DNA from 3 places in the Caldalkalibacillus salinus genome. Region 1 is predicted to be linked to each of the others. Evidence: predicted binding sites of a transcription regulator. Region 1 holds the regulator's gene; each other region holds the start of a gene.

Region 1 (4,296 bases):
CCCACTTGGAGAATATACTTAGCGGCTACACCGACAACAATTGTGGTGAGCAACACGCCGAGTGTTGCCAGCGTGAGCGAAGATGTAGCCACCTGTTTGACATGACTCAACTTGGTCTGTAGACCACCCTCAAAAAGGATGACAATCAGTGCCAATATACCTAGTAGCTGGGCGAAGCCGGCACTGGAAAAATCAATAAGACCCATGCCCTCAGACCCGAATATCATCCCCACTGCAATAAACACGACAAGGGTCGGCACACCTACTCTTGCTGAAAACTTGGTGGCCATGACACCGGCTAAAAGTAGGATAGCCGTTAAAAATATGAAGTAATCTGTATGTAGGATATCACTCATGAATACCAACCGCCCTTACTGGAGCGCTCATGAATAAAGAAGCAGTTTTAAAAACTGCTTCTTTATTATTAACTCTATATATAATATGACCCTATATTAGTGTTTTTTACGCTTATTTTGTTCACGTTTTAACTTTTTAGGCGTGACATCTTTGCCTTCTGGGTCAACAACCTTTACACCCATAAGGTTAGCTTTAAGTGAGCTACGAACAGATTGTAGATATTCTTCACGTAAACGTTGTTGCTCGAGCTTCTCCTCCTGCGACAGTGCTTCTTTTTTTGATTTATTCGCCAGTTCATTAATTCTAGCTAATTTTTCTTGAGTGAGCACAGTAATCCCCTTTCTAATATCATCATATGACCTTTGCTCATACTATCAGCATTCCTTTATTATAACACGGGAATACTCACAATGAATAGAAAGGAAAACTTACGCCCCTCCGCTGTCTCACATTCTGTCTCCTAAACTGACCCTATTCTTCTTGGTGATGCACTAGTACCTGAAGTTCCTGTCCCGGATAAATTAAACTCCCCTCTAAACCATTGAGTACTTTCACCTGCTGTATGTATTCTTGAACGGATATACCTAGACCCTGATGGTGTTGTGCAGCAATACGCCAAAGGGTGTCCCCTGTTTCAACTTGTATATACTCATACTGATAATCTTCTGCTGAAGCCATAACGTTAGACATCGTGTAAAAAATGGCACAAAGTACAATAACAAAAACCAAGAGATATGATATGTCTTTTGTGACAAACATGATTAACCTTCCCCTTTCTTTCTTATCACTTTTATTCGAAAGTTGTCGAATAATTATGTACGGTATATGGGTGGAATGTTATACAAAAATAAATCGAGAACTTTTGTTCCCGTTTTTTATTATAATAGGAACAAAGGTTCTGGTCAAGATTTTTTTCGAACTTATGTTTGTACGCTCATTTCTTCTATGCTATAATGACAAGTAAGTAAAAAGTGGCAATTTTTATCATACTGGGTTGAGGTGAACGTTATGAAAGCATTATCAAATCGTCAAAAAGCGATTTTGGATTTTATTAAAACCGAAGTAAAAGAGAAGGGATATCCTCCCTCGGTACGTGAAATTGGGGAAGCGGTTGGGCTAGCCTCTAGTTCTACGGTCCACGGACACCTGGCGAGACTCGAGAAAAAGGGACATATACGGCGAGATCCTACAAAGCCTCGAGCGATTGAAGTGTTAGACGAAGAATTTATTCAAGAGGAGCAAGCATCCTACGAGCCTGTTGTACGTATTCCCGTTATTGGTAAAGTAACTGCAGGGGTCCCTATTACGGCTATTGAGAATGTCGAAGAATACTTTCCACTTCCGGAGAAATTCGGTGGCGATCACGACAACGTGTATATGTTAAAAGTCCAAGGTGATAGTATGATTGAGGCTGGCATCTACGACCAAGACTACGTCATCGTCAGACAGCAAAACACAGCTAACAACGGGGACATCGTCGTCGCTATGACTGAAGAGGAGGAAGCGACGGTTAAGCGATTCTTTAAGGAAAAGAACGTCATTCGTTTACAACCGGAAAACGCATCACTAGAACCTATCATTTTGCGCGAGGTGACCATTTTAGGCAAAGTGATTGGGGTATTCCGTACTATTCACTAGGACATGTTTTGTAACAGGACATTTTTTTAGCCACTGACATTTCAAAAGAAAGTGTTATGATTGAACGAATACGTGATAATAACATACATACGTTACATAAAGACACGTCGTTATAGGATTAATTAATGAATCAGTGCAGATAACACTCTAAAAGTCTAAAGTAGCTGTCAGTATTGTACAAGTTTGATGTACTTCCTGAAAAAAGCTGCCTTAGGCTTTTTTTTAATGCTCACCATCCATTACCCATTGTAAACCTCCTATGCTTATATGCCCTTTTGAAACGTTTTTAATTGATTAATTAACACTTCTTAGAACATTAATGGCTGTCTCGTTTCCAATAAATGTATTAAAAACCTGTATTTTGAGATTATATGTTAAAATATAGGTAGGAGGGATGCTTATGTGTGGACGTTTTACCCTTTATAGTCCTTTACAATTATTATATGATCGGTTCTATATTGATCATGCTGACTTCATGTTTGAATCTCAGTACAACATCGCACCTAGCCAACAAGTTCTAGCCGTTGTTAATGACGGTGAAAAGAACCGTATGGGGTATTTAAAATGGGGACTTATCCCCCGTTGGGCCAAGGACGAAAAAATCGGTAACAAACTTATTAATGCACGTGCAGAAACGATACATGAAAAACCCAGCTTTAAGACCGCTTATAAGAAACGCAGATGCTTAATACCGGCAGATGGATTCTATGAGTGGAAAAAAGAGGGTGGTCAAAAGCTCCCCATGTATGTACGCCTTAAGGAGCAGGCGCCTTTTGCCTTTGCAGGATTATGGGAGCGCTGGACGAGCCACGACGGTCGCCAATTAACTACGTGTACCATTATTACCACGGAACCCAATGACTTGATGCAACCGATTCACAATAGAATGCCTGTCATCCTGGATGCAGATGGCGAAAAGGCATGGTTAGACAAGGATACTGAGCAAGATGAACTTCACACCTTGTTAAGACCTTATCCTGCACCACTTATAGAGGCTTATGAAGTTTCTTCCTTAGTGAATTCACCTCAAAACAACTACCCTCAGCTGATTGAGACATTAGCATAAGATAAATACATTTTAGACATAAGTAACCCCTACGAATTTCGTGTATCCGTAGGGGTTACTTATTTAGAGCATATTTTTTTGAATATTTTTTATGCATATGCCATACGCATACGAACCTATGACAGCGACTTTTCTCAGTAATATAATGAAAAAACGGGCCTACCGTAAAAGCCTTCTATCCTATTCCATGACTATTTTTACTCATCAGATTGATGACCCGTTTGATGAGTCTTAAGACCGAAGCCTTTCCTAAACAACGGGTTAACTTTATCGTGGTTATTGATCTGTTCCATATTTCTTGGCCATGTAAAGGAGAGTTTACCGCTAAATTCATAATGACCAAATAGGACATCTGCAACACCCGCACCTTCACTTCCTGGCAGCCATGAAGCTACAAATGCATCCCAATCTTTAATTTCATCTGTTACCAGCATCGGACGGCCAGATTGAAGCAGCACAACCATTGGGACACCAGAGGCTTTTACTTTATTTAATAAGTTAATATCTTCTTGAAGTAATCCTATATCTTCACGATCTCCAAACATCTCCGCATAAGGGGGTTCACCAATGACAACAACTGCAACATCATGTCCCTCAGCACCAGACCCATCTTCACTATAATTCACTTTTGTATTCGGTCCTGCAACTTCATTTATACCTTCGAGTATTGTTGTTCCTGGAATTAAATCTCTTTCAGGTTCTCCCATCCATGTAGAAGACCCTCCCTGCCAGCTAATCGTCCAACCGCCAGCTTGGTATCCCATATTATCAGCCTTCTTACCAGCGACAAAAATATTTAATCCATCTTTTTGGAGCGGTAAAATGTTGTTTTTATTTTTTAATAAAACTTGAGATTTTCTAACTGCTTCACGGGCAACGGCACGATGCTCACTTTGACCAATACCCTGCGTCACTAGATCTCTGTCGGCATAAGGGGTCTCAAAAAGACCATTTTCAAACTTAACACGCAGGATTCGTGTTACAGCATCATCAATACGACTCTCAGAAACTTCGCCACTTTCAACTAGCTCTTTTGTCGTTGTAAGAAAGTGCTTCCAGTCATCTGGAATCATAAATAAATCAACACCCGCATTCATACTTCGCTTAATGGATTCTCTGAAGTCACCTGGTACAATTTGTTGCGGACCATTATAGTCGGAGATAACAAAACCTGTAAAACCAAGTTCGCCTTTTAATACTTCAGTGATAAGATGATAATCTCCATGTGTTTTAAG
Region 2 (4,296 bases), on a different contig from region 1:
AAGTTTCGTTCTTTCAGGGAGGTCTAAGACTCTGTCCACCATCTGTTCGATCGTTTGTGATTTGATCTCTATACCGTGCTTAGGACAATGGGGATGCCCGACTCTGGCGAATAACAAACGTAAATAATCGTAAATCTCCGTCACTGTTCCAACTGTCGATCGCGGGTTACGGCTTGTCGTTTTCTGATCAATAGAAATGGCAGGGGAAAGACCGTCAATGGAATCCACGTCTGGCTTATCCATTTGCCCTAGAAACTGGCGAGCATAAGCTGACAGAGACTCTACGTATCGGCGTTGTCCCTCCGCATAGATTGTGTCGAAGGCCAAAGACGATTTCCCTGAACCGGAAAGACCGGTTAGCACCACAAATTTATCCCTCGGAATGGAGATATCAATATCTTTTAAGTTGTGCGCCCTTGCCCCTTTGACAATAATATTTTCATTGTTCATCTTCTCACCTTTTTTCTATAGATATTGCCTTTTTATGCTCGTTCTTGCCGTTAACTTGGGGTCACTGCACTTGCTTGATCGTGTGTCACGTCTATCGGGTTGATCCTTTTTGTTTACGGTCTACAATTCAGCTTTTAATTCAAGGACGAGGTCACGTAGCTCTGCTGCCCGTTCAAATTGAAGCTGTTTGGCCGCTTCCTTCATTTCTTTTTCTAGACGTTCAATCATCTGTTTACGATCCTTTGCGGACATTTTCGTCGGATCGGGGACAGTTTCATACTTCTCGGTATCTTCCGCCGCCTTGACCGCTTCAATGACGTCATGAACCGGCTTGTTTATCGTCTGTGGTGTAATATCATGCTCTTCGTTGTACGTAGTCTGACGGTCACGTCGTCTCTGTGTTTCGTCCAAAGCGACACGCATGGAGTCTGTTATTTTATCTGCGTACATGATGACGTGCCCCCCTGCGTTCCTAGCCGCACGTCCAACCGTTTGGATTAAGGATCTCTCTGAACGTAGGAACCCTTCTTTATCTGCGTCTAGGATGGCAACAAGGGATACCTCTGGAAGGTCTAGACCTTCCCTTAACAAGTTAATGCCCACAAGCACATCGTATGTCCCTAAGCGTAGCTCTCGAATAATATGCAAACGTTCAAGCGTCTTAATCTCAGAATGCAGGTAATTTACCTTGATTCCAATCTCTTTTAAATAATCTGTAAGATCTTCAGCCATCTTCTTGGTCAGCGTCGTGACTAGGACACGTTCATTCCTCTGCATACGCTCCTGAATCTCACCGAGCAGGTCATCAATTTGCCCCTTAATCGGACGAACATCAATCGTCGGGTCTACTAGCCCTGTCGGACGGATGATCTGTTCTACTAGCTCAGGTGTATGCTCCAACTCATACGGGCCAGGCGTCGCTGAGACGTACATAATATTACGGATATGTTTTTCAAATTCTTCAAATCGTAACGGCCGGTTATCCGCGGCTGATGGTAAACGGAAACCGTGATCAACTAAGACTTTTTTACGCGCTTGGTCTCCGTTAAACATTCCTCTTATTTGTGGTATGGTCACGTGAGACTCGTCGACGACGATCATAAAATCATCAGGAAAGAAGTCTAGTAACGTGTACGGCGTTGACCCTGGCTCACGGAAAGTGAGGTGACGCGAATAGTTCTCAATCCCTGAGCAGAATCCCATCTCTTGCATCATTTCAATATCATAGCGTGTTCGCTGTTCTAAACGTTGCGCTTCTAGAAGCTTGCCTTGGTCGTTCAGCTCTTTTAGACGTTCTTCAAGTTCCGCTTCAATGTTAACGATGGCCCGCTTCAAACGCTCCTCACGCGTGACGAAGTGGGAGGCTGGGAAAATGGCTATATGGTCTCTTTCACCTACAATTTCTCCGGTGAGTACGTCAACAACTGTGATGCGGTCAATCTCATCTCCAAAAAACTCTACACGCACAGCCTGTTCATCACGGGACGCTGGGAAAATCTCCAACACGTCGCCCCGGACACGAAACGTCCCTCTATGAAAATTGATGTCGTTCCTATCATATTGGATATCGACGAGCTTGCGTAACACATCATCTCGATTGCGTTCCATCCCCACACGAAGAGAGAGTACGAGGTCTCGGTACTCTTCCGGAGAACCTAAACCGTAAATGCAGGATACACTGGCGACGATGATCACATCTCTTCTTTCGAAAAGCGCACTCGTCGCAGAGTGACGTAATTTATCTATTTCATCATTAATGCTGGCGTCTTTTTCTATGAAGGTATCCGATTGAGGAATATAAGCCTCTGGTTGATAGTAGTCGTAGTAACTAACGAAGTATTCCACTGCGTTGTTTGGAAACAGCTCCTTCAACTCGCTGTGTAATTGGGCTGCTAACGTTTTGTTATGTGCGATTACGAGCGTGGGTCTATTGACTTGGGCAATGGTTTGGGCTACGGTGAACGTTTTCCCCGTCCCAGTCGCACCAAGCAAGGTTTGATGTTTTTTTCCGTCCTTTAGACCTTGCACCAATTTTTCAATTGCTTGGGGCTGATCACCCTGCGGCTCGTATCTGGATACGAGTTCAAACTTATGATCTAGCATGGCAGCCTCCTTCTTTCCGCTCTATTTCTCCAACATCTAGATTATAGCACAAAGATGGGGGATTTAGACACAATTCACGAATATATGTTCTTTATTTTACTATAGCACAAGAGTGCGTTTCAAAAAAGATGATTTGGTATTATCTGTATGGGAAGGTCATCTCCTATTCGTAGGGCATCGGACCTCCGCACAAAGGTGAATGTGTATTGAACAAACGGTTTTTGATCAAAATAATAGGTGGCAAGAATACATAAAAATCCCATCGAGTGAACGCCTCCCAAAATACACTAAGACGGCCCACGATAAGACAACTCCCAACTCAGACAATAGCATGAGGAGGTCACTTTTATGCTCTTAAGTCTCGTCAAGAAAGTCCTTCAGCATACGATTAAGATCAATCATTGGAAAATACTGCTTATGGCCGTTATTTTTATGGTCTTTAGCTCTTATGCACTGTATTTTATCGAACCCAAAACGTTTAAAAATCCGTTTATTGGCTTTTGGTACGTCATGACCACCGTTTCACAGGTGGGTTTCGGGGATTATACACCCAAAACAGTTGGGGGAAGGGTATACTCCATATTCATGTATCTTGTTGGCATCGGATTATTCGCTATATTTGTGACAAAGCTTGTTGATTTCATTAATAAATACGAGGAGTTTAAGGAGATGGGTATTATTGGGTTTGAAGGAAAGGATCATGTCATCATGATTCATTGGTCTCAGAAAACAAAGTTAACCGTCGAGGAAATGTTAGATTCTCATCAAGGGACTCCTATTGTCATCATTGATCAAGCATCCACCGCTCCTATGAACCATAAAAATGTTCATTATATTCAAGGTAAAGCAACGAAATGGGACACTTTAAAAAAGGCGAACGCACTACAAGCTGAATCGATTTGTATTTTTGTCCCTGACGATACAACGGACGACATGGCAACAGATGGGAAGACGTTATTGATTGCTTCTAAAGTTAAACAGTTTGCTCAACAACATGACAAGGATGTTAAAGTTATTGTTGAAATACTGGATCAGGACCACATCACACCAGCCACACAGCAATATTTCGACGAATATATTCTCACTTACAAACCGTTCTCAAACTTAATGGCTGAAACGGCGGTCAATAAGACTTAAGGACCCAAGTTCATTAGATTCGACCCGGATGTGACAACAGTTACTATGTGTGCATCAGCCCCTTGGAGAGTAAGCACTCACACGCCTCCTCATGACTCTTTGATATAAACACTGATCTCGTCTAAAAGCTGATCCATTTGTTGCGCCTTTCTTTTAAACATTTGCTTAGCCTCTTCATTTTCCGTTTGTACAGCGAATCTTTCTAAGTCTGATTGTAGCTGTTTAATGCTCGCTGCCGTTACGACCTTTTGTTTTACTTCCGGCATTTCTTTCTGATCGTTATATAGGTCCATGTAGACATTTCCCTTCGAGTCAAGCTGGGCTAGAAATACATCAGAAAACGTGGACGCCCCCTGCTTCTTAACTTGGTCGAGTAGCCATGCCTTGCTGTATCCGTAAGTGTTTAAACTATTCTCCATCACGTTGCCGTCAATGATCACAAGCCGGGGTTGGTGTTCCGGTTTGACGTTCATGCCAACATCCTTAGGTGTTAGAGGTTGCCTGTCACTTTTCTTTAGCACGCTCACTTGGCCACTCGTCTCCATGATTGCAGATTCGACCTCGGATAGTTTAAAAGCATTATTCTGCCGTAAATGAATCATGAGT
Region 3 (4,296 bases), on a different contig from region 1:
GGCTGTAAAGCCTGCCCCTGCTCCGGCAAATCCAGCTGCCATACCTGCTAGCGGATGCCTACCTAAAGCATGGAACACCATCGCCGCTAATGGAGGCACGATTACAAGTGCCGCATCAGATGCTAGGTTCCCGATGACTCCCGCAAATAATACGGCATAAGTCACTAATTTCGGCGGCGCGTTAAGGATACTCTTACGCATAAAGGTTTGGATTAAGTCTACCTTTTGGGCTAGCCCAATCCCTAACATCATAGCCAATACTAGTCCTAACGGTTTAAATCCTGTAAAGTTATCCAGCATAGAAGAGATCATATAGTTAAGCCCTTCACCAGATATCAGTCCCTTAATGGGCATATCTTCGCCTGTACCCGGATGTACAACGCTTACACCAAAGGCACTCGCAATCGTCGACATGACGATAACGGCTACCGCTAAGTATACAAACAGGATAAATGGATGCGGTAGTTTGTTCCCGATCTTCTCTACAACATCGAGGAAACGCATGAAGGCTCCTCTTTTCATCGGATCAAGTTCTTGATCATTTAGGATTGGTCCACCCATCTACTTTCACCTTCCCTTTGTGTTTTTAAGGAATATGTCCTTATTTATTCCGAATTATATCATGTTAATGGCTAAAATGTGTATAAATATTTAAAAAAATGTGTGAGATATTCTGACTTCGAGGCATTATTCTTTATATTTATGCGCTAAATGCGTGTTATACGTTTTTAAGGTGAAATATGCCAAAGTTAAAGTAAGTGCATGTTAAGCAAATTAATGATAAATCTTGCTTGCCTCATCATTTTTGCATCCTAAGTGAGACCTCTTCGTCAAAGCTTCTGCAACCGTTGTCAAAAAAGATTTGTAGTGCTACTATGTTAGAAGATATATGTGAGTATGATGCGAGATGGTGAAAATGACATGTTTGTTTTTTTGAGAGATTTTGTTTAGGGAGATATGTTCCACACTGTAGTGAGGAGTGAAAATTGTGGGAAACAGCGCTTATATCAGATTGGTAGACGCTTCGACTGCTCAAAAGGTAACCTTACAAGAAGTGAAAGATAAGATGCAACGTTATGTTGACATGACAACTAAAACGGGGCAACAACTCAGCTGGGGATATGCGGATGCAGCCTTCCCCTATACGATTGAGGAAAAGCCTGAGGGGAAGGATCAATGGTTTTACCTCAAAGGAAAGGACGACAGATTATATAAGTATGTCGTCATAGGTGTGGGATCAGAATCACTACCCGAAGAAGAGGACAAAGAACAGCACTACATACAAGTCGTACTCCCAGAAGGCGCTACCCATGGCGACAAAGGGAAAGCGAATGAATTTTGTAAGTATTTAGCCAAAGCGTTTAAAGCGAAATTAGACCTTTTCAATGGGCGTACGATGTATTATTACCCTCGTAAACCCTAATAGTTGAACCTAACCTATTTTGTTCTAAGCCTAACCGCTTAGACCTCTAGATCAAACCTCTCGCACCCTCCTAGGGTGCTTTTTTTCGTTTTCCCTCACCATAGATATGATTGACAAATATTTTCACTTCTCATTCCTCTTTTTTTTGCATATAATAAGAACATACATTCCTAGAACTTGCGTTCGTTACTTACAAGTTCATCTCTATATCAAGTGGAACAGTACCTTTAAGTCATACAGTGCATTTACATTTAGATCATACAGTGCATTTAGGTCATTCAGTACACCAAGTCATTCAGTTAAAGGGAACAAACGGAGGAGGCTCACCATGTCAACCAACAAGAAAAAAGAACGCGTTATTTTCCTCACAGATATGCAATCCTTTTACGTCAGTGTAGAAAAATCGTGTCGCCCTGAACTGAGGGACCGTCCCGTCGTTGTCGCCGGGGACCCTGAAAGACGTAGTGGTATTATTCTCGCTGCTTGTCCTCTAGCCAAAAAATGGGGAGTCACAACAGCCGAGGCGTTATGGCAAGCAGAACAAAAATGTCCCAACCTTGTCGTGATACGGCCACGGATGCAGACGTATATTGACGTTTCCTTGAAGATCACCACGATTCTCGAGACGTTCACAGATCTTGTAGAAGCATACAGTATCGATGAACAGTTTTTGGACGTGACACATTCCCTTCACCTCTTTGGCACACCGGACCATACGGCCCAACTGCTACAGCAAAGAATTCTAGATGAAACAGGGGTCTACGCAAGAGTGGGAATCGGTCCAAACAAAGTATTAGCGAAGATGGCTTGCGACCAGTTTGCTAAGAAAAATCAAGACGGGATCTTCACCCTAAACGAAAACAATATGAAACAAACGATGTGGTCACTCCCTGTAGGAAAATTATTTGGTATCGGAAGTCGTATGCGGCATCACCTCGAGCGCATGGGAATCCGTACCATCGGACAACTGGCCCAGTATCCTGTTGAGCCGCTGAAAAAAAGATGGGGCATTAATGGGGAAGTGCTGTGGCTGACGGCGAACGGTATAGACACGTCCCCTGTCACCGTCAATACGCACGACGAACAAAAAGCGGTTGGACACCAAATGACACTCCCACGAGACTATGACCATTGGAAGGACATTAAAACAGTCCTGTTGGAATTGTGTGAGGAAGTGGGCCGACGCGCTCGTCTTAAACATTATGTGGGGAGTACCATTACGGTAGGGTGCCGGGGTGCCGACTTCGATTTCCCTACGGGCTTTCACCGTCAAACCAAATTGACCTCTCCTACTAACTACGGCATGGATTTGTTTCGGGTGGCCACAAAGCTTTTCAAGACACATTGGGATGGGAAACCGGTGCGTAAAGTGGGGGTGACCCTAACAGGATTAGAGTCGAGTGAGTGTTACCAGCTCAACTTGTTTGATCCTTTTTTAAAAAAAGAACAGCTGAGTCAAGCGATGGATGCGATCAAGGAAAAGTACGGAGACACCTCCATCCTGCGTGCCGCATCCCTCACATCCTCTGGGCAAGCCATCAGCCGCTCGCAAAAAATCGGAGGCCATTATAAATGACCTCCGACTATCATAAGTTCCGCTTTTTGAAAGGGATTAATCTTGAAACGTATGATTCAGGACTCTACGGACTTGGTCTGGATCGTTAATATGCTTCCAGAATAACTCACCGTAGATGAGTAAGTCTGCGTGTAGGTGTAAGCCACCATCCTCGTCCCCGTTAATGGCGTAGCTCGTTCCTGTGTTACCAACGTAACCGAGTACATCACCACGTGCCACTGACTGCCCCACTTCTAAATGAGCCTCAACCTGTGAAAGGTGGGCATAGCGTATCATCACACCTTGGTCATACTGCACCCAGACTGACATGCCACGTAATTTATCTAGAATATACGCGGGTGTATCGTCAAGTTCATGAGACCAGGATAGTAGCCCTTCACGCTCTTCGCGGGTCATTTCTACATAATCATGGTCGACACGTACCACGGTCCCATCTGCCACGGATTGAACGGGGGTCTGCTGGTCAATCACCCGACCGGAAGTCCCACTGTACCAATCGATCCCTTCATGGTAACCATTACGATAGTCTCGCGGTGCACCTGGCAGGTGTGACGCTCTAGTACTAATCGTCGCGTCCGGTATAGGGTTGGATAAGAATGATAAATAAGCGATGAGATCATCCGGTGACATAGCCGATAAGTCAACAGAAGGCCCTTGAACTTGAGAAAAGGCTTCTTCTACAGATTCATCAATATAGAACGTCAGTTGGGTTGCCTCTGCGTCAGGACTCTGCTCTTCCCCTAGCTCAACGTCCACTTCAAGGCCTTTCTCAAGAAATCCGTAAGGCAAATACACGACGTCATGATCCTCATCAAATATGGCCGTTAATTCGTAAGGTAAATATAGTCCGTTTCGCTCTACGACGGATACCCCTTCAATCCAATGAAAAGGAAGACCGAATAATTCAAGATCTAAAGTTTTATTGATTTTGTCCCATTCCATATGCCCCTGCACCGCTTCTGTGAGCTCAGACGCTGAAATCCATTTCTGTCCATTCATCTCCTGGTAGGAAAGGTCATAAGATTGTCGTTGGTCATCATCTTCTTGCGGGTGCCCCTGCTCGTCTTGACCCTGTTCGCCTTGACCTTGCTCACCTTGATCAGGATCGTCCTCCGTTCCCTCTTGTTCTTGCTGTTCCTCCGCTGGGGGCTCATCTGGGGTTGGAAGGACGTTGTTTCCGTTATAAAATGTATCAAAAATCAAATATCCGATTATACAAATTGAAAGTATACCAATCAAAGTAAAAGTTCCACCGTCACGTAGACGCATCTCCCAATCCTCCTTAACAGCTTGGATC

The links. Region 1 encodes LexA, which represses DNA repair genes until DNA is damaged. Its sites were predicted from a motif close to CGAACATATGTTCG; they were not measured.
Region 2: the regulator LexA is predicted to act here: its motif matches at 2,631-2,644, upstream of uvrB (excinuclease ABC subunit UvrB).
Region 3: the regulator LexA is predicted to act here: its motif matches at 1,596-1,609, upstream of JKM87_RS14040 (DNA polymerase IV).

What each region holds. Positions count from the first base shown of each region.
Region 1 is NZ_JAERVL010000001.1:432,696-436,991, reverse strand. It holds gene JKM87_RS02075 (potassium/proton antiporter) at 1-356, opposite strand, end outside; gene JKM87_RS02070 (DUF896 domain-containing protein) at 453-686, opposite strand; gene yneA (cell division suppressor protein YneA) at 829-1,116, opposite strand; gene lexA (transcriptional repressor LexA) at 1,366-1,995, shown strand; gene JKM87_RS02055 (SOS response-associated peptidase) at 2,396-3,061, shown strand; gene JKM87_RS02050 (glycoside hydrolase family 3 protein) at 3,259-4,296, opposite strand, start outside.
Region 2 is NZ_JAERVL010000006.1:126,850-131,145, forward strand. It holds gene uvrA (excinuclease ABC subunit UvrA) at 1-450, opposite strand, end outside; gene uvrB (excinuclease ABC subunit UvrB) at 571-2,553, opposite strand; gene JKM87_RS06535 (potassium channel family protein) at 2,902-3,690, shown strand; gene JKM87_RS06540 (DUF421 domain-containing protein) at 3,780-4,296, opposite strand, start outside.
Region 3 is NZ_JAERVL010000025.1:9,260-13,555, forward strand. It holds gene JKM87_RS14030 (AbgT family transporter) at 1-522, opposite strand, end outside; gene JKM87_RS14035 (DUF1885 family protein) at 989-1,423, shown strand; gene JKM87_RS14040 (DNA polymerase IV) at 1,752-2,999, shown strand; gene JKM87_RS14045 (M23 family metallopeptidase) at 3,036-4,268, opposite strand.